DNA from 4 places in the Rubidibacter lacunae KORDI 51-2 genome. Region 1 is predicted to be linked to each of the others. Evidence: predicted binding sites of a transcription regulator. Region 1 holds the regulator's gene; each other region holds the start of a gene.

The links. The regulator NtcA, encoded in region 1, controls nitrogen genes in cyanobacteria. The targets are predictions, from matches to a motif close to TTTGTANCNNNNGNTACAAA.
Region 2: the regulator NtcA is predicted to act here: its motif matches at 2,288-2,307, upstream of KR51_RS01635 (DUF6761 family protein).
Region 3: the regulator NtcA is predicted to act here: its motif matches at 2,610-2,629, upstream of glnA (type I glutamate--ammonia ligase).
Region 4: the regulator NtcA is predicted to act here: its motif matches at 6,956-6,975, upstream of KR51_RS13145 (DUF3155 domain-containing protein).

The regions. Positions count from the first base shown of each region.
Region 1 covers NZ_ASSJ01000005.1:18,004-26,019, reverse strand. The annotation lists gene KR51_RS01730 (hypothetical protein) at 1,439-2,356, shown strand; gene acs (acetate--CoA ligase) at 3,137-5,107, opposite strand; gene ntcA (global nitrogen regulator NtcA) at 5,765-6,448, shown strand; gene KR51_RS01715 (DUF3084 domain-containing protein) at 6,630-8,016, shown strand, end outside.
Region 2 covers NZ_ASSJ01000004.1:193,544-201,559, reverse strand. The annotation lists gene KR51_RS01645 (GNAT family N-acetyltransferase) at 1-116, shown strand, start outside; gene KR51_RS17905 (DUF2256 domain-containing protein) at 190-333, shown strand; gene KR51_RS01640 (PhzF family phenazine biosynthesis protein) at 364-1,281, opposite strand; gene KR51_RS20860 (hypothetical protein) at 1,404-1,529, opposite strand; gene KR51_RS01635 (DUF6761 family protein) at 1,792-2,043, opposite strand; gene KR51_RS01630 (response regulator transcription factor) at 2,363-3,130, shown strand; gene pyk (pyruvate kinase) at 3,270-4,691, opposite strand; gene KR51_RS01620 (NAD(P)/FAD-dependent oxidoreductase) at 4,867-6,435, shown strand; gene KR51_RS01615 (DMT family transporter) at 6,449-7,399, shown strand; gene bicA (bicarbonate transporter BicA) at 7,476-8,016, opposite strand, start outside.
Region 3 covers NZ_ASSJ01000017.1:92,894-100,909, forward strand. The annotation lists gene KR51_RS19195 (hypothetical protein) at 1-49, shown strand, start outside; gene KR51_RS21085 (hypothetical protein) at 125-307, opposite strand; gene KR51_RS03645 (hypothetical protein) at 321-629, opposite strand; gene bioF (8-amino-7-oxononanoate synthase) at 628-1,812, shown strand; gene apcB (allophycocyanin subunit beta) at 1,967-2,476, opposite strand; gene glnA (type I glutamate--ammonia ligase) at 2,697-4,121, shown strand; partial or broken gene KR51_RS18635 (LptA/OstA family protein) at 4,609-5,026, shown strand; gene lptB (LPS export ABC transporter ATP-binding protein) at 5,276-6,004, shown strand; gene KR51_RS03675 (LptF/LptG family permease) at 6,090-7,268, shown strand; gene KR51_RS03680 (ArnT family glycosyltransferase) at 7,901-8,016, shown strand, end outside.
Region 4 covers NZ_ASSJ01000076.1:16,964-24,979, reverse strand. The annotation lists gene KR51_RS13180 (aldo/keto reductase) at 1-910, opposite strand, end outside; gene KR51_RS13175 (hypothetical protein) at 1,019-1,333, opposite strand; gene KR51_RS13170 (DUF1818 family protein) at 1,738-2,130, opposite strand; gene KR51_RS13165 (DNA-directed RNA polymerase subunit omega) at 2,146-2,373, opposite strand; gene KR51_RS13160 (GDSL-type esterase/lipase family protein) at 2,556-3,296, shown strand; gene KR51_RS13155 (pyridoxal phosphate-dependent aminotransferase) at 3,397-4,569, opposite strand; gene KR51_RS13150 (sensor histidine kinase) at 5,357-6,790, opposite strand; gene KR51_RS13145 (DUF3155 domain-containing protein) at 7,087-7,416, shown strand; gene KR51_RS13140 (sulfotransferase family protein) at 7,617-8,016, opposite strand, start outside.

The DNA.
Region 1 (8,016 bases):
TCTCGGCGGTCGGCGTGCATCACCTTTAGTTTGGCAATATTCCAAACCAATTGTCTCAACATATTTGATTTGCAACTTCTCGTGGTCTTAGAACTCTCAAAAAATACTACCTCCTTACTTCTTTTGTCGCCATCACTGTCGTTCCATCGCCGAGTTTCAAAAAATACATAACCTGTTCCATCGGCATTTTCTTATCGATATATATCTTTTCATCGATCGGGTAAGTAACTTCTGGTTGCAATAGACCTACTACCTTGAAAAGAGATCGCTCGTTTATCTGTCACCAAGTAAACTGTATTTCGTACTGATTGCCATACTCAGATTGGGCTAGACAGCATTCCTAAGCCAATAAGAACAAACGGTGCACCAAAAAGGGCAAAAAGATGTTGAGGTTGCAAGCCTTCTCTTAGATCGGGAAGTTCAAACCCCAATGCAGCACATAGCCAAAATATGACGAAACTAGTCCAAGTAATTCCGAATAAAATCCTTCCGATGGAAGCTGTTGTGTAAACAGTGGTATGGGTTATTCGACCCATCTTATAAACTCTCCTGGCTGAAGTTATTCATCTATTTTTCTGCGGAGTTCCTTTGGAATTTTTGAGTTGCCGAACATAACAAACTTATTCGCTGCTTAAGAATCTTTATGGCATAAGAGGGTCGACCAAAATCCATCGATTAATTATAGGTCCTTACAGCCTCAGCTCCCCCTATAGGGGACGATGCATTCGGGCAACAATGAAACTTACTACAATAGCCGCCCTTCACGAATGCTGCGCCCTAAACTCCGTAGGGGTCAACCCGTATCAACAGTTTTGTACACAATCTGTCAAATTGAAAAGAACTCCCTATTCAGTTTGACATATATATTTTAAATTCGCGTACTAGATAACTCCCTCAGGTAGAAAATTGTCGATCTCGCGTGCGCAAACTCAAGTATGCAGGTATTTTCTCTTCGCGATCGCGGGCGTTGACGAGTCTCCGGACAGCCTAACGGAGACAAGCAGTCCTAAAGAAAGTAATAATTCAAACCGCAGCGAACACTTTTTTTACCCAGAATATCCTTATTCTTGGGAAACATTGAGTGACGATCGCTTCGCATGAGGTTTTTGACGATCGCCCAAAACCTTTAAATACGATCTTGCCGAAAATCCCAGGCTAGAACTGTCGGGAGCGTATCACTTTCTAGAAAGATAAATCTGCATCGGCATGAAAGACTCCTCGCAGTGGGCTAGGAATTTGCTGGTGCGGAGAACGTGGACCATTCACGAGCTCAGGCGGCTTCCGAGTTTTCTCCCAAGAAGGTGAAACGCACCCGTTTGCCGATCGCGGCAACATGAGATAAATTTGACGCTTTTGATACTCCTCTGGCAGGTAAGGAAACCGGTTTTCCAGCCACAGGGCATGGTAAATTCTAGGCAAACGTGAGTGAGGTCTGGGTGTGATGCGTGGCAGTTCCTATAAATGGCGACCGAGGGCAGATGTCACTCGCCACTCGGGTAGCACCATTCAACTCAATATGGACTTCTTCGAGTCACCTCCAACTAGCATCGGCACGGTGCTTACTGCTGAAAGCAATCTTAAAACTAATCAAAACGGCTTCCCGAAAGAGCATCGAATAGGAATTGTTGGCGTTATTGTTCTTGCTTGCATCTTGCTTTTGCAAGCCCTGGCAGTCCCTACTGCAGTTGCCATCTTTGTGGGGCTTGGTGGTGGTGCGATCGCCTTTTTTGCGACCCGCTTTTCCCATCGCTGCTCTTACGTTGGCGAGAAGGGGATCGTCGAATATTCTCTAGTTGGTTCACGTACTCATAGACCTAAAATCGTCCGTGAGTTGCGCTTCGCGGATGCCCGAAACCTCTTTACTACCGTTACTCATACCCATTACAATTTCATCTATATTGGCACCAGCTACAGCTACCGCTGGACGCGCCCCGACGGTAAAAACCTGCTTGTCATTTCTGGTGGGCATATGCGCCGCCATGCAAAGCCCAAAGACGAGAACCTCTGGCACTTCCTCAACTCCGCCGAAAATTCCTGGAGCAACTACTGCCTCCAGCAAATTAATGAGCAACTAGACCGGCAAGGATATGTAGAGTTCACCATACCCTCCGGCAACCCTCGCTTTGTTCGCGTCGGACCGGGCTTTATGGAATTCGTTATGCGCAAAGGCGACCCTCATCGCATCGCCGTGACCGACATGAAAAATATCACCCTCCACTCAGGCTATTTCCGCTTCTCCCACCGTGACGCTGGTTGGTGGGGCAAAGGCAACTTCTCCTTTACCTATAGTGGAATTTCCAACGCCAAACTATTTCTACTTTGCCTAGACCAACTCGCTGGCATCAGTTGGAGCTAAGTATCAGCAATCTTTCTGGACCCGTCTTGGGAACACCAACTTTTGCGATCGAGGGCAAATGTCCTTGAGGTGAACCCAGGACTGTTTCATTCAAAAATCTCCTATAGTGAGTTTGGGTTCTGCCCACAACGCCGCTGCGCTTGGGCCATGTTGGTAATTCCAAAATTGCGGTAGAGATTCAAAGCAAAATTTACGACCTAATGCAAAATTCTGTACCAGAGGTGTCTTTCGAATCCGCAATTTATCTTCGTCCTTGAGGGGCACCTCGATTAATTCGCTCAAGACCAAAGGTCGGCACGGCAGCACGGGCATTTCAGCCGCCGGTACGCCACAATCCAGCATTTCTTGGAGGTGCCCTGAGTGATATCTCGCACATAATGCACCTTATTTTCAACGCCCCAGTACCCTCGAATCCGTTTCGCCAATTGTGCTGCTGTCTCGGAAAAGGAACAGATGTAGTAATGCCAAATCAAATAAATTTCGCGACAGATAGAGCGTCGAGAATGAAATTATATCCCGTGAGCGCAGCCACAACCTCTGGTGTACTCTCGAGAATTTCAACGTGGGTGACGCCACTCATCAGAGTTTCCTCAGATCGCTGTTCCTAATTCGGTAGTCCTGCACGGTGAAGATGGCGTAGGTGCAGAACCCGAACGTAGCCATGCTCCTAACCAACACGAGCATCACACTTCAGGACTATCATCCGATGCATGACGCGCGGCAACTCCTCCGGCACCGAGCGAAGAAATATCTTTATCCCTTCGCTCTAAAGGCTTTAACTTATTCGCCCGCGCGCAACTTTTCCAGGACACTGCGATCTTCCAGAGTGGAGGTGTCGCCGGCAACTTCTTCCCCGGAAGCGAGGCTGCGCAACACGCGGCGCACGATCTTACCCGATCTCGTCTTCGGCAGGACGTCCGTAAAACGGATTCCTCCTGGACGGGCGATCGCGCCGATTTCCCGCACAACATGTTGCTTCAGCTCTGCGGCTAACGCGTCACTCGGATCGCGATCGGTTTCCAAAATGACAAAGGCAAAGATATCCTCGCCTTTGATTTCGTCGTTGCGTCCGACGACAGCAGCTTCCGCGACGGCGGGGTGAGAGACCAGCGCCGATTCCACTTCCATCGTGCCGAGGCGGTGGCCGGCGACGTTGATGACATCGTCCACGCGACCCATGATCCAGAAGTATCCGTCCTCATCTTTGTGGGCGCCATCGCCGGCGAAGTACAGATATTGCCCGTCTTTGGGCGGAATGTGTTCCCAATACGTGCGGCGGAATCGTTCGGGATTGCCGTAAACGGTGCGCATCATGCCCGGCCAGGGATGCTTGACGACCAAATAGCCGCCCTCATTGCCGGTGACCGGGTTACCTTCCATATCGACAACATCAGCTTGGATGCCCGGGAATGGAAAAGTTGCCGAGCCGGGCTTCGTTGGTGTCGCCCCCGGCAGCGGCGAAATCATAAAGCCGCCCGTTTCCGTCTGCCACCAAGTATCGACAATCGGGCAGCGATCGCCGCCGATAACCCGCCGGTACCACATCCACGCTTCGGGGTTGATCGGTTCGCCGACGGTGCCGAGGATCCGCAAGGAGGATAGATCGCGGGCGTTCGGGTAGCGATCGCCGAGCTTGCTGAGCGCGCGAATAGCCGTTGGTGCGGTATAGAAAATCGATACGCCGTACTTTTCCACCACGTCCCACAAACACCCTGGATTCGAGGGTCGCGGTGCACCCTCGTACATCAGGGTTGTCGCGCCGTTGGAAAGCGGTCCGTAAACGATGTAGCTGTGCCCGGTGATCCAGCCGACATCAGCGGTACACCAATATACGTCGGTGTCCTTGAGGTCGAAGGCCCACTTCAGCGTGACATGGGAATAAAGATTATAGCCGCCTGTAGTGTGAACGACCCCCTTAGGTTTGCCTGTGGTACCGCTGGTGTAGAGGATAAACAGCATGTCCTCGCTATCCATCGGTTCGGCCGGGCAAGTACCGGATGCCCCTGCCTGCAGGTCGTGCCACCAGTAATCGCGTCCCTCCACCATTTCGACCGCCTCGCCCGTCCGCTTGACGACCAGCACGTGCTCGACCGTAGGCGCGCCATTGTCAGCGAGAGCTCGGTCAACAGCAACTTTCAGCGGAACGGTTTTATCTTTGCGAAAGCCCCCATCGGCCGCGATCACGAGCTTGGCTTTGGCGTCTACCAAGCGATTTTGGAGTGCTTCTGCGCTAAATCCGCCGAAAACGACCGTATGGGGCGCGCCGATGCGAGCGCATGCCAGCAGCGCGATCGCGGCTTCGGGAATCATGGGCATATAAATGCCAACGCGATCGCCTTTCTGCACGCCTAGCTGCTTGAGAACGTTAGCCATCTGACAAACTTCGCGGTGCAGTTGCGCGTAGGTCAGGGTCCGCGAGTCGCCGGGTTCGCCTTCCCAAATCAGCGCGGCTTTATTGCGCCGCCACGTGCTCAGGTGGCGATCGAGACAATTGTGGGTGATATTCAGCTTGCCGTCCACGAACCACTTTGCAAACGGCGGCTGCCAGTCGAGGACTTGAGTCCACGGTTCGAACCACTCTAATTCCCGTGCGGCAAGTTCTCCCCAAAAACCTTCCGGATCGGTCGTGGCGCGGGCTTGCAATTGACGATATTCTTCTAAATTTTTGATATGAGCTTGCTCGGCCAGTTCGGTTGGCGGTGCAAACAAGCGGTTTTCGTTAAGAATTGATTCAATCGTTGGTTGCGACATAAGTGCATGCCCTCGTCATGAGACTCCATATCTTCGATTATGTGAGATGCGATCGCGTCCCCTGAAGTTAAATCGCTATAAGTTAAACGTTTCGTAAGGAAGAATCGAGCACTCGCTTTGGGCACTGTAGCATCGGTTCATGTAGGTGTGAAATGCAGCGCGGTTGTCTTACCTTACACCCCAAGATCGTCGCCGTTTGCAAACGCTCATAGCGTCGCCGCTATCCGTTTATTGAAATCAGTTATGCAAGGACTTGTAGCTCGGGACATTCAACTCGGAAACGTCCCGGCTCTGCACGGTGGCTGCGCCAGCCGTTGCACTCGACCGAGTCTTAGCAGTCCCGACAGGCGCGATCGCCCACAACTGCTCGGTTGATGTTCCACGTCAACCCGGTTGCCGAAACGTCACACCAGCGCTTGTCCCACCTAGAGACTCGGGCGTGTAACATGCACCAGCAATCGGGAGCTGCAGAGCTTGCGGTGCCCGCTGCCAAGATTTTTTTTGCAGCAAATGTATCATTATGATCGAAGCTTGAAGTAGCAATCGACTGATTCGGCAACATCCTGACAGCAACTCAGTCGTATCAGCTGTCTCGAGTCTCCCCATTGCTCGACCTTTCTTGCTGCTGACCGCTTTGCCGACCGTAGCAACTGCCCTATGAACGTTACTCCCCATACCGCTCGCGAACGCAGCCTAGAAGACTTATTCCGCCAAATCGGTGGCGGCATGCTCGCACCGATGGTGGAAACCTACGAACGCGGCAAAACGATTTTTTTTCCAGGCGATCCAGCCGAGCGCGTTTACTTCCTCCTCAGCGGGGCGGTTAAGCTCTCGCGCGTTTACGAGTCTGGCGAGGAAATAACCGTTGCCTTGCTGCGAGAGAACAGTGTCTTCGGCGTCCTGTCGCTGGTCGCCGGGCAGCGTTCGGATCGCTTCTATCATTCTGTCGCGTTCACGCCCGTGGAATTGCTATCGGCACCCATCGAACAAGCCGACCAAGCATTCGTGGAGAATCCCGAACTCGCCCGCCTCATGCTGCAGGGATTGTCGTCGCGGATTTTGCAGACCGAGATGATGATCGAGACCCTCGCTCATCGCGATATGGGTTCGCGCTTGGTCAGCTTCTTACTGATTCTCTGCCGCGATTTCGGCGAACCGATTCCCGAGGGCATTCGCATCGACCTCAAGCTGTCCCACCAGGCGATCGCCGAGGCAATCGGCTCGACGCGGGTGACGGTAACGCGCCTGCTCGGCGAACTGCGCGAGAAAGAAATGATTTCGATCCATAAGAAAAAAATTACCGTACACAACCCCGTTGCTCTCAGCCAGCAGTTTTCCTAAGGACAAATCTAGTTTTTTTGCACAGTGCCGCTGCCGCGCGATCGCGAGAGTCTTGCCGTTAGCCAAGCCGCAGGGTTTCAATTACTCGGAAACCGATGGGTTTCATGGGCTAATCTGTAGGCGATGGGTCTCTTTCACGTGCCTGTCCTTGAGTAATTTCTGCCACGAGTAGTCTCTGCTAATGACCAGCGCCTACATTTTGATTGTTGCCATTCTGCTCTTGGGCGGGGTCCTGGCAGCACTAGGCGATCGCATCGGCTCGAAAGTGGGCAAGGCGCGCTTGCGGTTGTTTAAGTTGCGCCCGCGTCAGACTGCTGTGGTCGTAACGGTGATGACGGGAACGGCAATCGCAGCCTCAACCTTGGGCATTATGCTGGCCCTGAGCGAGTCGTTACGCGACGGACTGTTTCGTCTCGACGAAATTCAAACCAAACGCCGCGAGATCGAGAAGGAACTAGCAAGCGTCTCGGAGGAAAAGGAACGGGTTGACGAGGAGCTGGCAGCCGTCAGCTTTGCACAAGAGCGCGCCTTGGTTAATTTAGAGCGCACGAACGCCGACTTCACAGCCGCACAGTCGCAGCTTGCCACCGTGACCGAGGAAGTTGCCGGGTTGCGCGGCGAACGCGAGGAATTAGTTGCGGAGCGCGATCGCTTGCAGGAGCAAATTGCCGAACGCGATACCGAACTGACCCGCCAAGAGCAAGAAATCGCCGCCCAAGAAGAACGCCTCGATGCCAGTGCCGTGCGCTTGAAAGACCTCGAAGCTCAACGCAGCACGTTACAGTCGGAAATTCAGGCGCGCGATCGCCGCATTGCCAACCTCGATACTGCGATCGCGCAGCGAGATGAAGTGTTGAGCGACCTCACACAGAAAACGGCTGATTTGCGCGAGGAAGTTGCCAAGCTAGAACAGTACTTCCAGTATTACCAAGCACTGCGACAAGGAGACGTGGCACTTGTCCGCGGTCAAACCCTGGCGATCAACGTCGTCCGCCTTAACGATCCGGCCTTTGGCAAAACTGTAGTAGACGTGGTGTTGCGCGAAGCCAATCGCTTCGCGATCGCACAGACGCAGCCCGGCGTCTCGACAATCGAGCGGCAGATTATTGAGGTTTCGCGCGAGCAGGTAGAACAACTTGTTGAGGCGATCGGCGACGGCAATGAGTACGTCATACAGGTGCTCTCGGCTGGTAATTACCTGCTCGGCGAAGAGAACATCCGCGTGATTCTGAATGTAGCAACCAATCGCGAGGTGTTCGGGGCGGGAGATGTAATCGCGTCGGTGTCGGTTGAGTCGACAGACGATTTTACCGCTCGGTTGGAGCTGTTGTTGGTAGCAGCGCAGTTTCAGGCGCAGCGGGCCGGGCTCCTGGGGAAAATTCGCGTCGGTGCGGACGATCTCGGGACGGTGCGCTTCATCGAGCGCATTGTGGATACCGATGCCGCCGTCGAGCAGATTCGCGCGATCGCGTCGGATACCACCTACGCTGCAGGACCGCTGGAGTTGCAGCTCGTGGCTCTGTATAACGGAGAGACCGCGATCGACAGCGATCCCGAGAACGAGGACA
Region 2 (8,016 bases), on a different contig from region 1:
CCGTGCGCCTTTACGAACGCAATGGCTACCAACCGGCAACGGGTGTGGACACGCCGCGTTGCGATCGCATTTATGTTAAGAATCTGCGTTCCCCGCTTCCTCCGAGCGACCGTTAGTGCTGGTGCGGGGTTCGACCCGAATGCGACAGCCGCTAGGATCGAAACACCAAATCCTCAACTCGACCGCGTCATGGCCCGGCAGCGAAATAAGGTAGACCTTCCAACAAAAGTATGTCCCGTTTGCGATCGCCCGTTTACCTGGCGCAAGAAATGGGCCGACTGTTGGAATGAAGTCAAGTATTGCTCCGAGCGGTGCCGCCGTCGGCGATCCTAAGCCCTCAGCCTCTTGAATCGCGTCCTAAAATCAACATTCCGCAATCAACGTTCCGCACGCGATCGGGACGACGCGGCCGCCCACTTCGACGGAAATCGCCCTGCCATCTGCTCTGGCACGCAGGAGCAGCAGCGACGGTCGTTGGATTTCATAGCCTTGCTCGACCCGCGCGTCGATTTCTTCAGTGTTGCCAAGATAGGCGTGCGCGACGAGATAAGCTGCCAAGCAACCGTTAGCACTGCCAGTTGCCGGATCCTCATCAACGCCCGCACCGGGAGCGAACACGCGCGCGCAGAGGTCGTTCTCGGGATGGTAGGTGTCCCGGCAGAACATGAGGATGGCCTGGGACTGGGTCATTGCAGCGAGTGCGGCAAATCGTTCGCGGTTGAGGCGCGCTTTTTTTAGCCACGCGAGCGATCGCAGCGGCACGATCGCGCAAGGCAAACCGGTCGAGACTTCCTCAACGGGATAGTCGGGATCGATCGCCTCTGGAGGCAAGCCGATTGCAGCCGCGATCGCGGCGGGGTCCAGCTCGGGACCGAGGTTGGGGGGAGCCTGGCGCATCCAGTAAATCGTCTCGCCGGTTGCGTCGTAGGCGTCCGAATTGGCAGAGCTGGCGGTCACGCCGATCGGACCGATGGGTAAATTGAGGACGAGACGTTCGGGGAAGGTACCGATCAGTTCGCGGGCGATCGCGTAAGCGGTGCCGAGGGTGGGATGGCCGGCAAAGGGGAGTTCGCGCTTGGGCGTGAAGATCCGGACGTCGTAACCGCCCTCACGGGGCGATCGCGACAACACGAAGGTGGTTTCCGAATAGTTCATCTCGCGCGCGAGCTGCTGCATTTGTTCGGTGCTCAGGTCGCCCGCGTCGAGGAACACGGCCAGTTGGTTGCCGGTGAAAGGTCCGACCGCGAAAACGTCGACGATCAGGAAATCTAATGGGGGCATGACGATCGCGGGATTCGGCAGATGCTAACGCCGTATTCTATCGCGCTCCCGCTACCAGCTAGCCGAACCTGGCAAGTGGGCTTTTTGGGTAGTTCTCGCAGGGTTTACCGACCTGACTCTATTCACCAGCCGATCGTGGGTAAGTTTCCTGCGAACCGGTCGCTTGAAGGCAAGCGATCGCCTGATGCGATCGCCAACACAGTCCTCAGCAGCGATCGCCCACCCAGAGCGAGGCTTATCCGCTCCATTCAGCGAAAAGGGGGGGCAGAAACTGCTTGTCCGAAGTAGCTAAAACCCTCACTCTGCCCCGGGGATTTACACTAAAATACAAACGATATTCCCTTTTCCCTATTGGGTAATCTCTCTGACTGCTTATACAAAAAACTAGAGAGGCTCCCGTCAGATTCACTTCCAGAGTCCGGGCGATCGCTTGAGTCAGTAAATTCGGTTCGCAGCAATCGACTCATCGCTCGCGAGCGTCACCACCAAAATGCTGCTGAGCCATAGTACTTAGTAATAGCGCGTCTCGGGCTCGGGTAAAGCATAGTCTTCAAAGTTCGACGGGTCGCGCAGGAAGCGTATGGCTTCCTCTTCAATGCGATGCACTAAGAAAGGTTCGAGCACTTTCGTCTCTCGCAAACATGCCAGATAGCCATCGATATACAGGCGCAAATTATCGAAGCGGTAGCCGCGATGCCAGCTATCGACCAGTGCGTCGGATAAATTCTGGTAATAGCGAATGGCCTGTGGATCTTGAAGCATTGGCGAACGTGGAGCGCGTCAAGCGGTCGGGCAGACCAGCATCTGCCTTAACTTCCCTTAATCACTATTGTAGTGGACAAGCAATGTCGATTCTTGGCTCCCGACCCCGCTAGGTTCCTAGAAAGAGTAACCGCATAGCAGCTACCCATTAACGCCCCCATTGAATGGGCGCTGCTGGAACGATCGGAGTTACAGCCGACCTGCGAATCCCAACCCGCTGCAAAATAGTCGATGTGGAGTAAGCCTTGTAACAGCTGTTACAAAATCTTGACATTGGCCCTGCTAGCCTTGGCCAACCCGTATCTAACGAGCAACTAACGTGGACTCGGTTGGCATTCAAATCGTCGAGGGGAACCCGCACCTGCGATCGCTACTGGGATGGCACTTACAGCAGGCAGGGTTCTGGGTGTCTCAGGCAGCTGGGATTCAGCAAGCAAAGAAGGCTCTGGAGAGTCGTCCGTTTTCGCTGGTCGTGCTCGATTCGGATTTGCCCGATGGCGATGGGATCGAGTTCTGCCGCTGGTTGCACCTCAATCACCAGATGATGGTTTTCATTCTGTCAGCGCGCAACAGCGAGCGCGATGTCGTGACTGCGCTGCGCTCTGGTGCAGATGATTATCTGACTAAGCCCTTTGGCATGCAGGAGTTCATGGCACGAGTGGAAGTACTCGTCCGCCGGCTGCGCGCCATCTCGGCACCTTTACAGCTGGATTTCGGCGATCTCAAAATCGACCTCGTTCAACGCCGGGTCTGCCTGCGCGGGCAGTTTATCGACCTGACTCCGCAGGAGTTCAGCCTGCTATACGTATTGGCTCAAGCCCAGGGAGTTGCACTCAGCCGCACCGAGTTACTGCGGCGGGCGTGGCCGGAGGCAATCGACAACCCGCGGACGATCGACACGCATATTCTGTCGTTGCGCAAAAAAATCGAAGTCGATCCTCGCCAACCCGATCTCATTCAAACAATTCGTAACGTCGGTTATCGCTTCAACATCGAGCTGTTAGGTTGTGACTTAGAGAATTGCGGGATCGGTTGCGATGTCCTACCAGGTCCAGTTGCGGTCCATCATTCCAGCTCGCTAGGCTGACAAAGTCCCCAATCCCCCTCCAGGCCCAGTCAAACTAGTTGATAACCAACCACGCTATTCCTTTTGTCTCCGCCCACACTTGCCAACATTCAAGGGATAGCAATGGAGGGGATTTATCTCCCTGCATCCGCTTCCGGGATTATCTCACCGTGTGAATCTTCAACATATTCGTCCCGTTTGCATGCTGTAGCGGGCTTGCTGCTAGCACCAACACGTTGTCGCCAGTATCCGCTAGCCCCCGCTCGCGTAGCATTCCCTCCATCTGCCCGATGAGGTGCTCCAGATCCGACGCTGGATGCTCCAACAACATAGGCTTCACCCCCCAAATTAAATTCAGCCGGCGATACACCCGCACGTCCGGTGTGAACGCCACCACCGGAGCGTCCGGTCGCTCTGCCGCTGCCACTACTGCACTCAACCCCGTCATCGTAAACGCCACGATGCACCGCAGATCGAGAATACGGTCGATCGTATTCACTGACTCCGTCAGGGCGTGTAAGCTATCCGAGCGAGCAGGCGGATGATTGACAAATTCCAGCGTCGGTTCCATCTCCTCAGCAATCCGCGCCAGCATCTGCACCGACTGCACTGGGAAGTCACCCACCGCCGACTCTCCCGATAGCATCACTGCATCAGTCCCATCAACGATCGCGTTTGCCACATCGTTGGCTTCAGCCCGCGTCGGTCGCGGATTGCGAATCATGCTGTCCAACATCTGCGTCGCCGTAATCACCGGAATCGCCTTCAGGTTGCAGCGCTTAATAATGTGCTTTTGCAGCACTGGCACCTTCTCCGGACGCATCTCTACGCCTAGGTCGCCTCGCGCCACCATCACCGCATCACAGGTGTCCAGGATGCTTTCGAGGTTTTCAATCGCCTGGGGCTTCTCGATCTTTGCCAACACCGGCATATCCGGACGTCCGTGCTGTGCCAGCAGCTCCTTCAGCTCCAGAATGTCCGACCTGCGCCGCACAAAGCTCAGCGAGACGATGTCTACATCTTGCTCCACCCCGAACTTAAGGTCTTGTTTGTCCTTCTCCGTCATCGACGGCAGCCGCACGTCCAAATTTGGCAAATTTACCCCCTTGCGACTCTTCAGCAGCCCGCCCTGCACGACCATACAGCGTACCGCCAAGTCCTCGACGGCCATGACCTCGAACTCCAACAAGCCATCGTCCAGCAGGATTTGCATCCCCGCCGTTGCCTCTTCCGCCAGGTGTGGGTAGTCGATCGATGCCGTCATCGGCCTCCCGTTGTACTCTGACTGGGGCACCAGCAAAATCTCGTCGCCTGCCTTCAGCGCGATCCCGCCATCTGGTAACTGTCCGGCACGAATCTTCGGACCCTGCAAATCTTGCAGCAGCGTAGTTGGGACTCCCAACTCCTCGGACAGCGATCGCAACAACGAGACCACCCGCGCGTGTTCTTCGTAACTGCCGTGGGAGAAATTCAGGCGCGCCACATTCATGCCCGCCGCAATCGCTTCCCGCAACACTTCTGGTGAATTGCTCGCCGGTCCGATCGTGACAACAATCTTCGTGCGATGGCTTAACGGTTTCATAACGAATCCTTAGTGTTTAAGGGCAGCGCGATCGCTTTTGGGTCCGACGGTAAAGTTGCCTAACCGAACCTGTCAAGGTGTCTCCGCTACAGTTCCAAGATCTCGGTCTTGAGGCGGGCGATCGCCCCCAACTGCCGGCAACTAAGATCGAAACCGTACCCGCCTGCAGGCCACCATGAGCGTCACCGACCGCATTCTCTCCGAACTGCCCGGCAATGTTGCCAGCGGCCTCGCTGCCGCAGATCGCCTGTGGCAGACCGTCCGAAACGGCGACGCTCCTGTCACCGAAGTTGTCAAAACGGTTTCCCAACCCCTCAACAAGCTCGACTGCGATCTCGCGATCTGCGGCGGAACCCTCGGTATCTTCATCGGTGCGGCCCTGCAGCAGCGCGGATGGCGCGTGACTCTGATCGAACGATCGATCCTGCGCGGCCGCGACCAAGAATGGAACATCTCCCGTCAGGAACTTACCTCTTTCCTAGAGTTAAACCTTCTAACAGAAGCAGAACTAGAGCAAGCGATCGTCACCGAATACAACCCCGCCCGCGTCGGATTCCTCGGTAGCCCGGATGTTTGGGTCGATAACGTCCTCAACATCGGCATCGACCCGGTATTCCTGCTCGACCGCCTCAAAGCCCAATTCCTCGCAGCCGGCGGTCGCCTGATCGAACGTGCCACTTTCACCAATGCAACGGTTCACCCCAACGGCGTCCTCATCACTGCCGAGTGCGGTGAGACCCTCGAAGTGCGATCGCGTCTGCTCGTTGACGCCATGGGTAACTTCTCCCCAATCGCCCGCCAAGCTCGTAACGGAGCCCCACCCGACAGCGCTTGTGTGGTGGTTGGCAGCTGCGCAACGGGCTATCCCAACAACAAAACAGGCGATCTGCTCGCTAGCTTCACGTCCGTCGAGCACCAGTGCCAGTATTTCTGGGAAGCCTTCCCCGCCCGCGACGGTCGCACGACGTATCTGTTTACGTACTTAGATGCCGACCGCGATCGTCCCAGCTTGCGATTCTTCCTGGACGAATATTTCCGCCTGCTGCCCCACTACCAAACTGTGGACCTCGATCGCCTCAACTTCAAGCGAGTACTTTTCGGCTTCTTCCCGTCCTACCGGCAAAGTCCCCTCCGCGTTCCCTGGGCGCGCGTGCTTCCCATTGGCGACAGTGCGGGCTTGCAATCTCCGGTGAGTTTCGGCGGCTTCGGCTCGCTGGTCCGGCATCTCCCGCGCTTGACTCACGGCATCGACGACGCGCTCCGAACCGATGCCCTCGATTGCCGCGACCTCGCGCTGTTGCAGCCTTACCAGCCCAACATCGCCGTCACCTGGCTGTTCCAACGCGCGATGAGTATCGGACTGCACCAAACTATCCCCGAGGAACGCACGAACAACTTGCTCGGGGCCGTCTTCACCGTCATGGAACGCGGCGGCGATCGCGTCCTGCGTCCCTTTCTTCAAGACGTGGTGCAATTCTCCGCGCTGACCCAAACTCTCGTCCTGACCGCGATCGCCAAACCCTACGTCGTTCTTCCTGTGATTCCCCACGTGGGTATCCCCGCGCTTCTGGACTGGAGCCGCCATTATGCTGCCCTTGCCCTTTACACCGGATTGCACGCGCTGGGACCGGCGATCGCGCCACTCGCTCGGAACCTGTCGCCTATCGCCCAATACCGCGTGCGCCGATGGCTCGACGCGTGGAAATACGGCAGCGGTGCGGATTACGGCCGGCACGCGGAGTAATCCAACTGGCACCATGACATTCCTGCTTGTCTCTGCCTTGCTCCTCGCCGTCCAAAACATCATCGTTCGCGTCGTTTTCCAGCCCAGTCCGGTCTTCGGTCGCGTCCTGGGTGGCTGGCTGTCCCCCAGTCCGGTCAACTCACTACTATTCCTGCAGCTGCGCGCCCTGCTAACCTTCGGTGTCATGCTCGTTGTGTTGCCGCGCCTGTATCCGCCGGTTCTCCGCGAGGCAATCGCACTCGCCCGCGAGTCCGCGTTGCTCTGGCGCGTCTTTGCTTGCGGTAGTGCCTTCTTCCTAACCGCCGCGCTCCTCTACTTCGCGATCGCCCAGCTACCTGCTGGCATCGCGATCGCCCTCCTCTTCGTCCATCCAGTCCTGACCGTGCTGTTAGCGTGGATCCTGTGGGGCGATCGCCCAACGCGCGCGCGCGTGCTAGCGATGGTGTTGGTCTGTTGTGGGCTGGTCTTCACCATCCCGAACCGCGGTGTAGCGCTTCCGACAGGCACCGTGTGGGGCGCGATCGCCGCTTTGGTGGCTGGGGGCAGCGTTGCCCTCTACACGATCGGCGCGCAACGCTGTCTGCAACGAGTTCGGCCCATCCCCTTCTCGCTGATAGTCGTTGCGACGATTTTGGTGTGGTCGAGCCTGAGTCTGCTGTGGGTTCCCGAAGCGATCGCGCACCTAAATTCCAAGGTGTGGGTGGCTGGGTTGCTCTCAGCGGCAGTCACCTGCGGCGGTCAGATATGCCTGAATGCAGGTATTTATCGCGTTGGCGCGCCAACCGCCGCCCTCATCGGTGCTGTCGAACCGGGTTTGACCGCATTGCTTGCATGGTGGATCGTTCGCGAGACCCTGCCCCCGCAGCAGGCGATCGGTATTGGGTTAGTGGCGATCGGAGTGGTAGCGCTTAGCCTCAACCGCCAAGCCGACCGATCCGTCGCGTTCGAGAGCAAAGAAAATTAAACTGTGGCCAAACCAGACAAGCTGGCTGGGAAGGGTTAGCGCTCGCGAGCTTTAGCGTTGCGTTATGCCCGGTTCGTCAGACTTTCGCAGGGATAGAGATTGCCGCAACGGCTAACTTTAATGCTTCGGCTCGGCTCGCGCAAAGCTGATGGGGGGGAATCAACTCGAAGACTCCCAGCTTTTTCAGACGACGTTCGGCTTGCCCTTTTGCACCAGCAATGAAAACGTAACGTTCTCGATCGGTCGCTTCTTTAATCGCGTTTTCCAAGACCAGAGAGACCGTCACACCCAAGTGAGGAACATTACTGAAATCAAAAACAATCGCGTCGCAATCCCCAATAGCATTGTGCTCGCGCGCGATCGCTTTGGCGACACCGAAGATCATCGGACCGCTCAACTGGAACAGCAACAGACGCCCGTTGGCTGCATCGAGCCATTGCTTTTCCTCGTAAGTCAGCAGCACGGCATCGTCGGCATCGGTAATCGCTCTAACGTTCTGCGACTGCAGTGCACTCAAGCGATCGATTGTCAGGATGTTGGCAACCAAAACTCCAATTCCCACCGCCGCGAACAAATCCACCAAAACCGTCAAAGCAATAACCCCATAAGTAATCAAT
Region 3 (8,016 bases), on a different contig from region 1:
GCGCACGCCAGCAACCCTGCAGCGATCGCACCCCGCAATGCCTCCTTAAGCGGCGCGTCCGGCAGCACCACCGACACGCTGCTGAGATTCGAGAGCGGCGCGTCTCGGTTTTTTCGAGAGATGGTTATGGCGAGGTTGCACCGAACTCATCCTGGAAGTTACTACCCGCAGCGTTGCGTTCTACCTGCACGACAAGCTGCAAGTCTACCGCCGCCAGGGCGTTCGAGAATACGTAGTGTGTCGTGTCGGCGGTTGCGAACTGGACTGTTTTTCTGGCGCGCCGGCGATCGCGTGCGACTAGCGCCACATGTCAGCGGCACTTAACGCAGCGGTATTATTGCAGGACTGTGGCTGGACGACGCAGCGCAGCTAGCTAGCACCTGGCGCAAGTGCTGGACGCGATTCGGGAAGGAGCGCGGCAGCAGCTTACCGGGCGTTAGGGGCGCTTTTGACCGAGCATCCCCTGGCATCGCAAACGGTTGCTCGCCGAGAAAAGAGACAGCGGCACTATGAGATAAGTGCATCTTAGATAAATAGTAAAGATAGTAAGACTGCTGGTAGTGCAACCAGCGCGATCGCGACCGGCGAGCGCTGAAGCTGCCAAAGACTTCCGCGTTTGTTCGCCCCATGCACGACAGCTTGCCCGCTCGCCATAACGATCCTTACGATTGGTTGCCCCCAGCACTGGAGACAATTCGCCGCGCCCACTGGCATCGGTCGGTACAGCCCCTGCAGGGGCGGCCGGGTCCTCGCGTGCACCTCAACGGACGAACGCAGATCAACTTTGCCAGCAACGACTACCTCGGTCTGGCCGGCGACGAGCGGTTGGTGCAGGCCGCGATCGCCGCAACGCAAGAATTTGGCACGGGCAGCACCGGCTCGCGGTTGTTAAGCGGTCATCGAGAGCTCCACCGGGAACTCGAGCGGGCGCTCGCCGAGCTCAAGCAAACCGACGACGCGATCGTCTTCAGCTCGGGATATCTCGCCAACCTCGGCACAATTGCCGCCCTAGTTGGACCGCGCGATCTGATTCTGTCGGACCAATATAACCACTCCAGCCTGCAAGCCGGCGCGCGCTTGAGCGGTGCGACGCTCGTTAGCTACCGTCACGGCGATCCAGCTGACCTCACCGCACGTTTGCAGGAACACCGCGATCGCGCCCGCCGCTGCCTGATCGCCACCGATAGCGTTTTCAGCATGGATGGAGACCTTTGCCCGCTGCCTGATATTCTCGAACTCGCCGACGCGTGGGACTGCATGGTGGCGATCGACGACGCCCACGCCACCGGTATTCTCGGCACCACTGGCGCTGGCTGTGCCGAGCATTTTGGCTGCCGCGATCGCCCGCTGATTCAAATCGGTACTCTCAGCAAAGCCCTGGGCAGCTTGGGCGGTTACGTAGCGGGGTCGGCCGCGCTGGTCGATTTCCTTCGCAATCGCGCGTCGAGTTGGATTTACACTACAGCACTGTCGCCAGCGGACGCAGCAGCTGCCCTAGCTGCCCTATACGTCTTGAGGGCAGAACCGCAGCGCCGCGATCGCCTGTGGCAAAACACTGCCTGCTTGGCACGCGAACTGCATGGACTTGACATGCTGCCCTCAGAGTCACCGATCCGCTGTATCCGCCTCGCTCGTGCCGAAACTGCCCTCGCGCTCGCGCGCGACTTGCAAGCAGCGGGCATCTTTGCCCCGGCCATCCGGCCGCCCACCGTGCCGACCAGCCGCATCCGACTCTCGGTAATGGCAACCCATACGCCCGAGCAAATAAGCCAGGCAGGAACCCTATTGCGTAAGCTGTGCGCGGGTTCGTAACTTGCATACCGCTGGGCCCGTTCTCCAAGTTGCTTGCTCGGCACGAGCGCCAAGATCGGCAGCTCGACATCGGGGCATTGTCGGGGATGTGCCAGCAAAAACAATGGCGACCCCCCGCAGGACGATCGCCAGCCGTCGCGCGAACGCATCGCGACTAGATATCGACTTCGCTGAGCTCGCGGGTCAGATGGTCGAAGGGGCGATCCACAAAGCTCGTCTCTTCAATGCCGACGTCCGCTGCCATCTCTTTCACGATTTCTTTGAGAATCTGGATGCCGTAGACCGTCGGCGAGATCGGGACGCCCAAGGAATTGTATGTCTCTCGCAATCCCTGCAGTACCCGTTCGTCGAGGACGTTCGTGTCACCTGCCACTAACGCGTAGCTGGCATACCGGAGGTAATAATCCATGTCGCGCAGGCACGCCGAGAAACGGCGCGTCGTGTAAGCATTCCCCCCCGGACGGATGAGCTCGGGCTGCTCGTCGAACAACTGCGTCCCCGCCCGCCGTACGATCGCGGCCGCATTGCTGTTGATCAGGGCAGCGGTTCGAACGCGTGCCATCCCTGTATTGAAATAGGCTTTCAGGCTTTCGATCGCGGTGCGATCGAGATAGCGTCCCGCGATGTCATATGTTCCAATTAGGTTCGTTACGGCATCCCGCATCTTGGCTTCGCTCCCAACAGTGTTTTCTTCTGTACTTTTAAAGCAGCAAACAGCTTTCCACATTATCCCCGATCGCGCGGCCTGCTGCGGAACAGTAATTGCAGCAGGCAATTGCGATCGCCATCGCCTAACTTCTGTAGCGCCGGATACAAAAAAACTGCCGAGGCACTCTCTAGGATGAGTCGAGTATTGTCCAGAGACCCCGCAACAAGGAGCCACTATGCCTCAGACCCCTCAAGAAGTCCTGCAGATGATCCAGGACCAAGACATCAAGATGATCGACTTAAAATTTGTCGATTTACCCGGCATGTGGCAGCACTGCTCGTTCTATCGGACGCAGATTGATGAAGCGTCTTTTGTTGACGGCGTCCCCTTTGACGGATCCAGTATCCGGGGCTGGAAGTCAATTAACGAATCCGACATGGCGATGGTGCCAGATCCGAACACGGCGTGGATCGACCCTTTCATGAAGGAACCTACGCTGAGCATGATCTGCAGCATTCAAGAACCGCGGACCGGCCAGCCCTACGATCGCGACCCGCGTACGATTGCTGCAAAGGCAATGCAGTATCTGGCGAGCACGGGCATCGGCGATGAGGCTTACTTCGGTCCCGAGCCCGAATTCTTTGTATTCGACGGCGTGCGCTTCGACCAAGCCGAGAACAAAAGCTATTATTATGTCGACAGCATTGAAGGGCGATGGAACTCCGGTCGCGAGGAAGCCGACGGCAACCTCGGTTATAAGCCGCGCTACAAAGAAGGTTACTTTCCCGTAGGTCCTGCCGATTCCATGCAGGACCTTCGCACCGAAATGTTGCTGACGATGGCGCAATGCGGCGTTCCGATCGAAAAGCACCACCACGAAGTTGCCACGGGCGGTCAAGGCGAACTGGGTTTTCGTTTTGTGCCCTTGGTGCAGGCAGCAGACTATATGCTGACCTATAAGTACGTTATCCGCAACGTCGCGAAGAAGCACGGCAAGACCGTCACCTTCATGCCCAAGCCGCTCTTCAACGACAACGGCTCTGGCATGCACACTCACCAATCGATCTGGAAAGGTGGCAAGCCGCTGTTCTTCGAAGCAGGCACCTACGCAAACCTCAGCACGCTGGCGAAACACTACATTGGCGGCATCTTGCGCCACGCCCCGGCACTGCTGGCGTTCACCAACCCGACAACTAATTCCTACAAGCGTCTGGTTCCCGGCTTCGAGGCACCAGTAAACTTAGCCTACTCTCAGGGCAACCGCTCGGCATCGATCCGCGTGCCGATCACGGGCATGAATCCGAAGGCCAAGCGCATCGAGTTTCGCTGCCCCGATGCAACCTGCAATCCGTACCTGGCGTTTGCAGCCATGCTCTGCGCGGGTCTCGACGGCATTATGAACCAGATCGATCCTGGTTCGTCCCTCGATGTCGACATCTACGACCTCAGCCCCGAGGAGTTGAGCAAGATTCCCTCGACACCGGGCTCCCTGGAGAAAGCTCTGGAAGCTCTGGAGAGCGATCGCGAGTTTTTGACGACGTCGGGCGTATTCTCCGAGGACTTCATCGACAACTGGATTGGCTACAAGCTTGACAATGAAGTCAACCCGATGCGTTTGCGCCCGCATCCCTACGAGTTTGCCCTCTACTACGACGCCTAAACCACACGCAAGGACCGCGATCGTCCCTCCGGAACGACTTCAACTCGACTCCGAGTGGCGCGATCGCGCACCAACCTCCAAGCCTACAAAGCCATCCCTGCAGCATCTCAGTCCTATTTGATACCCGCCTTCCATTAGCATGCAAAAGCTCGCAACCAATCCGACACTACTTTCCCGAGTATCTTGTTACGGTGCCAGCGATGGCTCTCCTGCGAGAGTGCGCACCTCGGTAGTTGCCGAACCAGTTTCGCCAGTCCGGTCGGGACTTTCTCGGTAGCTATAGGGTGTACCAAATGGCGATTGATGAGGTGTTGGGGAGTCCGATGACGGGCTATGGGTCTTGCCGAACCGGCCGCGGATGCATCCTCGGAGCAGTCTGTCAAAACTTGCAAGCAACACAGCAGCAACCGTTATCGGTTCCCGTCCCGAAGTTCGCTACACTGGCTTCATCCTGATTGCTGGCATGGCGAGCGCTCAAAACCAAGTCATGATCTTACTTTTGTCGCGCGGACGTTACTGGTTACTGCAATTCCTTCTCGGTGGTGCATTCGTTTTTGCCGCTGCCGCACAGCTACCCGCGCAAACACCGAATTCTGTCAGTAGAACCGACGAAACCGGTGGTTCTATAACCGTTCGCTCCGACATCCAGGAAGCCAACTCCGAAACCGGCATCATCACTGCTCGTGGGAACGTACAAATCAGCTACCCCGAGCGGCAGCTGGAAGCGACTGCAGCCCAAGTGCAGTTTTATCAAAACGAACGCCGGCTCGTTCTCAGCGGCAATGTCTACGTCCTGCAAGACGGCAATAGCATCCGTGCTGAGGTCATTACGTACCTCATTGACGAAGGTCGCATCATTGCCAGCCCAGAGGATCTCAGTCAAGTCGAATCCACCTATATCGTTACTGAAGAGCAGGCGATCGCTCCAGCCGATGGAGCCAACGCGGGCAAAGTCGATACGGGCGATACCAACACAGCGACTTCCGATGATAGCCCGCCTCGGGTTCCTAACCCGACTGTGCCATCATTGGAGTCTATTCAGGACCCAACCGCTAACTAGCCCACCGCGCGTAACAACTGCGTGCCGTCTTCTGGCTCGCGAATGCCATTAATTTCGTATGACGCTTAACAGGTAATAGAGCGAGGCACCAAGCGTGGGGCTGACCCTCAAAAACGTTCTCAAAGCCTATAACAAACGCGTGGTTGTCAATCGCGCCAGCCTGACCGTTGCCCCCGGCGAGATCGTCGGTCTGCTCGGACCCAATGGCGCAGGTAAGACAACGACCTTCTACCTTGCTACCGGCATTGTCAAGCCCGATGAAGGTTCGGTGTGGCTGCACGATACCAACATCACCGATTTGCCACTCCATTGCCGGGCTCGTCTCGGACTGGGATATCTGCCCCAGCAGCCCAGCATCTTCCGCCACCTGAGCGTTCGAGACAATCTGCGCCTTGTTATCGAACACGGAGGACTTAACGATCGCACGGCTGCGATCCGCCTGCAGCAACTGCTAGACGATTTTCGCCTGCAAGTTGTCGCCGATACGCTTGCCGATCGCGTTTCCGGAGGCGAACGGCGGCGCACTGAACTGGCTCGCGCTCTCGCTGTCGGGCTCGAAGGGCCGAAGTTTTTGCTTCTCGACGAGCCTTTTGCCGGGATCGATCCGATCGCCATGAACGAGATTCAGTCCATCGTGCGGGAGCTCCGCGATCGCCAGTTGGGGATTTTAATCACCGACCACAACGTGCGCGAAACGCTAGGAATCGTGGATCGCGCCTACATCCTGCGCGATGGCGAGCTTTTTGCATCGGGGGCTCCCCAGGAGCTTTACGACAACCCACTTGTCCGGCAGTACTACCTCGGGGAGAAATTTCAACTCTAGGCATCCGCTCCCAAACGCTAGCCTTCCCTCCAAACTGCACGTTCCTGACTGTTTTCCGCCGGGTGTTGCCGCCCGCCATACCTGCATGGGCACCGTTATTGCAACTTCTACCAAATCCAGACGCCTAGGCTCGCGATTTCGAATCTCCGTCTTGGACCGCTACATTGCTCGCGAACTCGTGATGCCATTTCTATTTGGTGTCGGGGCCTTTACGTCTGTCGGCATCGCAATCGGCTCGGTCTTCGAGCTCGTAAGCTTGGTTGCCGAATCGGGATTATCGCTGTGGGTGGCAGCTCGCATTTTTGTCTTGCGGATGCCCCAGTTCCTGGCCTACTCCTTCCCCATGGCAACCTTGCTTTCGGCTCTGATTACCTACAGCCGCATGGCGAGCGACAGCGAAGTCGTCGCTCTCCGCAGCGCGGGGATTAGCATCTACCGACTGGTTGCCCCGGCGCTCGCCTTCAGTTTAGCCGTCACCGGTGCGACTTTTGTCTTTAACGAATTCGTAGTCCCCGCTGCCAACTATGAGGCATCGATCGCCCTAGAACGCGCTCTCGGTCGGGAAAAGCCGCCGTTCAGGCAAGAGAACATTCTCTACACCGAGTACGATGACGTACGGGACCCCGGCGGTCACAAGCGTGATGTCCTCGTGCGCCTATTTTATGCCGAACAGTTCGATGGCGATCTCATGCACGATCTGGTCGTGATCGACCGTTCGCACGAAGGCATCAACCAGATCGTTGATGCCACCTCCGCAACCTGGAACCCGCAAAAAAACTCGTGGGATTTTTATGACGGTACGCTTTATGCCGTAAATTCCGATGCATCGCTTCGCAATGTCGTGCGTTTCGACCACCAAACGCTTAACTTGCCGCGTCAACCCTTCGACCTTGCCGAACGCGGTCGCGACTACGGTGAAATGAACATCCTCCAATCCCGTGAATACCTCAACACTATCCGAGAAGGCGGCAGCGAACGCAGAGTTCGCAAACTGCGCGTCCGCATTCAGCAAAAGATCGCGTTTCCGTTCATTTGCTTAGTTTTTGGGGTCGTTGGAGCAGCACTTGGCACTAATCCTCACCGTACGGGGCGCGCGACGGGTTTTGGGATCAGCATTATCGTCATTTTTACTTATTATTTAACGTCATTTGTTACTGGGGCAATGGGTCAGCTCGGAATTTTGACGCCCTTATCGTCTGCATGGATTCCTAATGTTTTGGGGCTTGGTATTGGTGGCTGGCTACTTCTGCGTGCGTCTCGCTAGCACTGCAATTTGTGTTGGAGCTCGGCAATAAATTTCAGTCCACTCCACAGCGAGCTAAGCAATCGCCATACCGAAGTCAACTGTGATGCTGCTCTACACTCTGCATCGAGGGCGTTTATGCGTTCAGCCCAGGTAAGGACTGAACGACATACAAAAGAGCATTGAGCTAGAAAGAAGCATTGAGCTTTAGGCACCCCTGCGCTTGGGCTTGCCACTGACTGCTGGATATGGCCGCCGATCCGGTTGCTTCTATGCCTTACTGCGCTATGTCAAAATAACGAACTCGACATCTAGCATAATTCCTTCAGCAAGATATAGCTGGACGGGAGTAATTCTCGTTTCATGCTGATTAGAAATATCCAAATTTACTGGGAGAACCGTGGTTTTAACTTCGATCCACACTACGAAAACTTTAAAAACACGATGAATTGGAAACAATGCCAAATCGAGCTAAGATAATTCTAAATTCACGATCGGTGTTGGGAGGCTATTTAAAAGGGGTCCAGCCGGGCATCAAACCCCCAGAGTAACTCGCAGAAAATCCCACAAAATCCTAATTTCTCGTCGCGAAGCCTATGCCCAATTTCGCGCAGCTCGACTTTTCAAACGGCTTCTAAGGAGAAACATTCATAATGAATCCAAATCGCATCCGCAAACTCATTTTGGGAACGCAGTTCTCTTATATCGACTTTATCATTCCTTTACTCCTAGCTGGGTCAATTCTACTGTTGGCACCGATAGCAGCAGA
Region 4 (8,016 bases), on a different contig from region 1:
AGATCGCATCAAGTTCTTTTAGATCGATCGCTGACAAGCAAATGCGACTGGCGCCAGCGTTGTCTGTGACTTGCAGGGGCGATCGCGCGCCGGCGATCGCGGCGGTGTTGGGTTGGGCAACAACCCAAGCAAGGGCGAGTTGTGCGAGGCTGCAATGGTGGCGGGCAGCAATCGGGCGCAGGCGATCGACCGCATCGAGCGCGCATTGGAAGGTCTCACCCTGAAAGAGCTTGCCTTCGGCGCGGTGATCGCCTTCCGCAAACTGATGGTTGCGGGAGAACTTGCCGGCTAACAGACCTTGAGCCATCGAAGAGTAGGCTAAGACCGAGATATCGTTGGCAATGCAGTAGGGAATTAGCTCGGCCTCAGCATGCCGCCAAAATAGGGAGTACGGCGGCTGCAAACTGTCGATGCGGCCGTGTCGAGCGGCCTCAACCAGCTGCGCGCGGTTGAAGTTCGAGACGCCGATCGCGCGAATCTTGCCGTCGGTTTTAAGCCGAGTGAGAGCGTCCATCGTGTCAGCAATTGGCACGCGCTCGGTACCAAAGCTGCCGGCAGGCCAGTGGATTTGGTAAAGATCGAGATAGTCGGTTTGCAGGCGCTGCAAAGATTGCTCGCAGGCGGCAATGACATCGTCACGACCGAGGCGATCGGCGAAGACTTTGGAGGCAAGTTCGTAGCGATCGCGCTGTACTCCTGCCAAAGCTCGACCGATGACCACCTCGGAGTGACCCTTGCCGTAAACTTCGGCGGTATCGATCGTGGTCATACCGACATCGAGGGCCGCACGGATCGTCGCGATCGAGCCATCGTCTTCGATGCCAGCCCACATGGTCTTGCCAGTTTGCCAAGTGCCTAGCAAGAGCTGGCTAATGCGCACGTCTGAGGTGCCGAGGAGTTGTTTGTCCACGAGCGGTGAGATTGCTGAAGAGTTGCTACTGCATTAGAGCGCGTTCCAAACTCGCTCTCGGACCTTGATTCACAACGGTTTGCCTATGTGATGCCCTCGCACGTGCATTTAGGAGGCAGGCGGAACGCGATCGCTGGGAACAAGGAACAGCCGGTAAGCGACGATGAGTGCCGTGCCGAGTGCAGCAACCGCGAATAAAACTGCAATAAGATGCATCAGGGCTTGGAGAACGGTAGCGATCGCTGCAAACGCAAGAATAAAGGCGATCGTCTTTCCGACGGGTGATAGGTTCTCGAACCAGTTTCGCAGGCGCGCGGTCAACGAGCCACCTGAAGCCGGAGAGGTGGAGGGCACCGAAGCATTAATTTCGGCGTCCAGCTCTTGCAAGCGACGTTCCCAATCGGGACGATTTCCAGTAGCCATCGTGTTGAAGTGAATCGCAAGAGTTCAACTGTGATGTCGGGGGCAGCAGTCGCGCGACGAGCACTCAGCCCCACAGACTCTTGAATCTTAACGAATCGACCGTTGCGAGCGCGACCAATCTGACCGTGCTTCCAAGTGGCGCGGAGCCTCACATGCATCGAGGTGGGAAGCAACGCCGCGATTTCGTTACGAGTAGAAGCATGACGGTTTGCCGCGTCGAGTCGGCGTCCCGAAAAGAGATACATCTTTTGACTAGCACGTTGCCAATCCCAATCCCGACGACGCAGATATGGGCGGTGCTTAGTGAGCTAAACCGTTTGACGGCAAACGTATGCATTACCTGCTCGTGTATTACCTGCCTGGCGAACTCTACTTGAAGATATGAACGCAAGCAAAGTTACCGCTTAGAAGACGTGCAGCCCTCTTACGGCATGCACGAGTCCCGGGATGGATGCAGCAGTCCAGCTACCTTCACAGCGCCGATCGCCCGTGAATATAGCTCGCAATGTGTAAGCGTGGGGATAGCCCTCAGCTTCCAGCCACAACAATTCGCTTTCAAGTTCACAAGTCACCTGCTCGGCATCCATCAACACGTTAGCTAGCTGTCGAATGGTCTCATCGAGCTCTGCGAGCAAGCGACAGAAATCGTCTAACTCCGGCTCGGTCAATTCGATCGCCCAGTCATCGGTACCGATCAGTCCTAGATAGCGCTCGGCATGTGGGTCCCAGCCGAGTCGCCAACCGGGCCCTCTTCTAAGAATTCGCTCGCATGAGCCGCTGGCACGTTCGCGTGGCACTGGCTAGAGAGCGACCTAGTCGCCGATGATTTCCGGCTGGGTGAGCTCGTCGGACATTTCGATAATGGCGCGAATCGCGGGCTTCATCATCGGATCGTCGAGGCTGTCAAAGTCTTCATAACGGCGGCGTTTGGCGCGGCTGGCGACCTGGACGGTGATGCGATAGCGGTTGGCTGCAGCGAGCATCAAGTCTTCAGCTCGTTGAACGACTTCTTCAGAGTCGAAAGAAGTGGGCTTATACAGCATGCGAATTCTCTGGAAACGGCAAACAGTTCGGCATTCATCTTAGCGGCTCTGCTCGGGCGCGCGTGCGCTATCGGGCAAGAGCAAGTTTGGTGAAGGAATGTGTCGCGATGTAAACTTCTTCATAACATTTCGCGTGGAACAGCCAAGACCGATCTCAAAGAGGAGGGAGCAATCGCACTATGACCGTGACAGTGGAGATGCCGATACAGTTGGTTCGCAGTAAGGGACCCCACCTACAGCGAATAGCTGCAATCGGCGACAGTTTGATTTACGGCTTTGGCGACTCTGAAGGCGGTGGATGGGTGGAGCGCCTGCGCTGTCGGTGGCTGGACCCAGCTGCACCCGGACCGGCAGTCTACAACTTAGGCGTGCGCGGCGATCGCGTCGGACAGGTAGCCGCGCGCTTCGAGCGAGAGGTATGCGGGCGCGGGGAGCTAAGACGGCAGGTTCCAGATCTGGCGATCGTGTCGGTCGGGGTCAATGACTCGGCCCGGTTGGGACGACCAGACGGGCGTTTGTATACGCCGATTGAGACCTTCGCAACGGATTTAGAAAACTTATTGGCGATCGCACGGGACGTATGTCCGGTGTTGTTCGTAGGAATGGTGCCGGTGAACGATACGCGGATGCCGTTTGCCGGGAGCTTGTATTTTTCGTTGGCAGAGCAACGACGATATCGCGACGTAACGCGGGGGATTTGCGCTCGCCGGCGGGTGCCGTATCTCGACACATTGGCATTATGGGAGCAGCGCGGGAGGGCATGGTGGCAGGCACAACTTTGTCCGGATGGCTTGCATCCTAATGTGGGCGGCTATCGGGTATTACTGGCAGACGTGTTGGCATGGGAGGCGCTGTGCCCCTATGGATTGGTGGCGCCCGGACCGAGCGCGCTAGAGCGATTGCCGGCCGGGGTTGGTTAGGTAGCGACTCCAGCGAGCGTCGACGGTTGGTGGCAGGCAGGGTCTGCGACTGAAGCGGTCGTCTTCTTAACCGGGGGCAACTATGTTTGAGCCTGCCACATTATGCTCCCGTTATCTTTTCGACAAACTTAGCCAGTCGCATCATCCCTTCTTCCACAGACGCCAGATCTGTTGCGTAGGAGAGACGTATGCAACTGTCGTTGCCAAAGGCACTGCCTGGAATCGCTGCAACGCGATGTTTCTCGAGTAGTTCTTTACAGAAATCGAGCGATGTATAACCGGTATGACTGATGTCAACGAAGACATAGAACGCACCGTCTGGCCGGGGACAGCCCAGCGGCGGGATTGCGTCTAGGTGTTTCAGTATGGCTCGACGGCGCACGGCAAAAGCATTCAGCATCTCGCTCACGCAATCCTGCGATGACTCAAGTGCGGCGATCGCTCCGAATTGTGCAAAGGTGCAAACGTTGGAAGTACTGTGTCCCTGCACTGTCGCCATTGCCTTCACGATCTCTACGGGAGCGGCAATGTACCCAACGCGCCAACCTGTCATTGCATGGCTTTTTGCAAACCCGTTACTGATAATCGTCCGCGCTTGTAGCTCCGGGCTGACGGCGGCAATACTGAAATGCTTGGCATTGTCGTAGAGAATCTTCTCGTAGATTTCATCCGAGACCACGAGTATGTTGTGCTTGAGGACCTCGGCTGCCAGCGCGCGAATCTCGTCGGGCGCATACACCGCTCCCGTCGGGTTGGACGGCGAGTTAAGAACAAAAAGTTTAGTGTTGGGTGTAATCGCAGCGTGCAGCTGTTCGGGCACGATTTTGTAACCCGTTTCGGCACTTGTTGGCACAAACACCGATTTGCCACCTGCCAAGGCAACCATTTCCGGATAGCTCAACCAGTAGGGCGATGGAATGATGACCTCATCCCCCGGCTCGATCAAAACTTGAATGAGCTCGAACAGCGAATGCTTGCCGCCATTGGTAACGATGATGTTCTCTGGGGCATAAGTTAGTCCGTTGTCGCGTTCGAGCTTACGGGCGAGCGCCGCGCGCAGAGTGGGCTCGCCAGCTGCCGGCCCGTACTTGGTTTTCCCCTCATCGAGGGCGCGTTGGGCAGCTGCTTTGACGTGTGTCGGCGTATCGAAGTCGGGTTCGCCCGCGCTGAAACTGCAAACATCTATGCCTTCAGCTTTCATCGCCTTGGCCTTGGCCGTAATCGCCAGTGTCAGCGATGGCTTGATCCGATCGACTCGCCCTGCTAGCTTGATACCCACGCTGTTCTCCAACAAATTCGTCGCTCCGAACGCTCGATCTCAAAGTTCGATTCTTATTAGTGTGTCAAATTACTTTGCTTACGCACCGGCTGTTGGCAGGTCTGATACAGATTGTCGCGATCGCCTGTCCGGACTACAAATCTAAGTAGCGGTAGATCCTAGACTGATTGCCATGACAGACTTAGCAAATTGGCATAACTTACTAGAGTTTCCGCAATAATCGGGTTTCCTCTCCATCAATCTCAACTTTAGCGAGCACGAAAGTACTGCCTGCCGCACTCACCAAAGATTTGGACGGATTTAAGTAGCTAGGTCTAGAAGATTGGGCAAAAGCAGCTACTTTTAACTGCTACGGGTGGATAACCGGTAGAAACATTTTTTTAGCCCCGGGGATAGGCAAGGGAGAGTCTTCGATAGACCTGGTTTAGATCCAGACGAGCTCTGCCGCGCGATTGCCGCGCTGCCAGAGTACCAACAACAGATTGTTGCAGAGCGCTTGTTGGTGTAGGCGATCGACGCAGCTACAACATCTTTCCGGCCTGGCGATTGGCAGCGCTCTTGCTCCAATTTACCGGCTGTTGCGAAAGCCGATGAGATTGGGCTGACCGCAATCGAACTCTGTCGCGATCGCCCTGAGGCATTCCAAGGAGCTCTGTTGCCCTCGTCGCTAATGCCGCACCTGAATCGCCCCTGACTATCTGCAATCGTGTCTGCTGCTGCCGAGTGCTAATTGGGAAGCAAACGCGGGTGAGGGCAGGTGCATTCTGCGGCAGCATCCCCGTCAGGGGGCAACGGACGGGTTGCCCTCATCTCTTCTACTTTCGGGCAGCCACACGATAAATGTTGTTCCTGAAGGATTGCCGGCTGCATCCGTTCCCGTGGGACTGACAAGTTGAATCCATCCGTGCATCTGGTCTACAAGTTCCTTTGCGATCGCCAATCCCAATCCGCTGCCAGGAATGTTGCCGGTCGATTGCACCCCACGGTAGCGCCGTTCGAAGATATGCTCTTGGTCTGCCGTTGGGATGCTCGGCCCGTCGTCGCCAATGGCAATTCCCTGGAAGTTGACGTCGTTGGGCGGGAGCAATCCGGCGCGCACATCAACCGCACCGCCATCGAGTGCGTATTTAACAGCATTATCTAGGATGTTGCTGATGACTTCCCGTAGAGCCCGAGCATCTGCTCGTGCAGGGGGCAAGCAGTCGGGAACATTATATTTTAAGGAGATCCCGCGCTCCTGCGCGATCGCTTCGGCTGCCGACAGCAACGGTGAGAGAATCGCGGCCACGTCGACAGGCACTAGGGTCAGCCCGGGCAGCAAGTACGTAGCGACAGCCTCTGATTCCTCAACATCAGTTGGGTCCATCGCTTCGGTTGCTATTGTCGCTAGTGCTGGGGGAGCGCCTGTATCTATTGCCGGGGAAGCGCCACCCTCCGAGACCGCTTCTTGAGCCATCGCGTCAACATAATGACCGAACTGTCCGAATAGTTCCTGCAGGCGATCGCTCTCGCGACCAATCGCTGCAGCGATCGAGAGATTCCGCGCGCGGGCTGCTGCGTCGGGGGCAGCACCGTCCAACCGCCGGACGAGTAACTTCCCAAACGTGCGCAAGGCCGCCAGCGGATTGCGCAATTGGTGCAGTAGGTCGTCGAGACGATCGCCATGTCGTTGCTGGCGGCGTTGCAGATCCTGCAGGGTTTGCTCGCAATGTCCCCGCCGTTGGTCCATTGCACCGGCTAGTGCTAGGGTATCCGCCGTCCGCTCCAAACGGGCGAACTCCCGATCGCCCCAGTCCCGGTCCTCGCGCCCGACCACTAAAATTCCGAGTACTGCATCTTTGTAAAGCAGCGGTAGGACGAGTTGGCGATCGGTGTCGGCAGCGGGCCCGGTTGCCGCGCGTTCGCGCTCGGTATTGGTAGCTGCAGGCAGCGATCGCCTGGCGGCAGTGAGTAAACGCGTAGTTGGCAGCAGTTTGTCGTCGTCGACACCATCTGCAGCAGGCAGTAACGGCAGGCGATCGGCTTCGCGAGCCGGTGCAACCTCGGGGTAAGAGGTAATGGGAATGAGCTCGCGGGCACCCGCTTTGGGTTCGCAAGCAAGGTAGACAGCCCCGCGTGCTGCCCCTAAATCCTGCACCAGCCCAACAAGCTGCGATTGGCACAACGAGACAAATTCGGAGCTGGCAGAGAATAGCGTGCGATTGAAACGAGTCACAAACCGATGAGCCTAACTGGCAATAACGCTAGGACTGACAAGACTTTATTCCCCGGCAAACAAGCACCATAAACGCTCGCGATCGATGCGGCAAGTTGTTACGATTTGTTAAAATTTCTCGATGTGAATTTTGGCTTCATCTTATCTTAAGCTTCTCAAAGTTCCGTTGTAGCAGGCGCTACGGACAATGTTCTTGCTTGTAACAAGGGGATTGATCTTTACAGTTGAGTCTGGTTATACTACTCGCGAAGTTTGTAACCGCCACTACAAACTCATAGGGTAAAGGAGGTAGGAACTTGGCAAGGAAACGCAAGCGCAAGAGCCGTCGTCGTCAGGAGGGACGGAAGATTCTCGCCCTAGTCCCGCAATACAACATCGAGAGCGGGGAAGACAAGCCGGTTACGGCAGCACGTAAGTACATCGCTACACAAGGTATAGCTCCCCCGGCATTGCTAGTCGTCCGTCGCAACGAACATACTACCGACCGATATTTCTGGGCTGAGAAAGGGCTGTTTGGCGCCCAGTACGTGGAGGAGAACCACTTTCTCTTCCCGAGCCTGCAGTTTGTGAAATCGCTTGAAGAAGAAGTCAAGGAAGTTGCCGTCGTGGGTGCAGCACGTAGTTAACATTCTTATTTCCCGCGCTAGGGTTCCAACCTCCGTACTAGTTTGCGATCGCTTGCTATGTCCGCCCCGTGCGGGCACTCATTATATGAAGGGGGAGGGCGGCAAAACGGCTTTTCATCTTAAGCTTTCCGAGCTCCCTCGTCGGGCCCGCTCTTTTGAAATTCAGCTATTGACCTGCTGCTTCGTCGATCGGCTGGGTGTTAAGTAACCCAGTTTGGGACTGCCGTCCGCGCGGTTTCTTTAAAGGTGGAGCAAGTTAAGGATAATCCCAACCATTCCCCTAGGATTTCCAGGTCTGCATCGAATAAGCTTTCAAGGTCGATGATAACCTGTGGGTCGAGCTTGGGTTGAGTCTTCAATGTCCACGATCGCCGCACGCGATTGCGCCACGTTTTAGGAACTAGACGCCGACGCAATTCTGTTAAGAGCGGATTGTCTAAGAGGAACTGGCGGAGCGGGGTGCGCCGCCAGCGCTCTTTGGAAACATTTTGGGCGTCGAGGTCAGCCCATGTGGGGGTACCGCGATAGTCGAGGAAGTGGCAGATGCGAGTGAGTTCGTCTTGCGGGGCGCTGAGCAGACGCTCGAAAAAGACGGGCAGA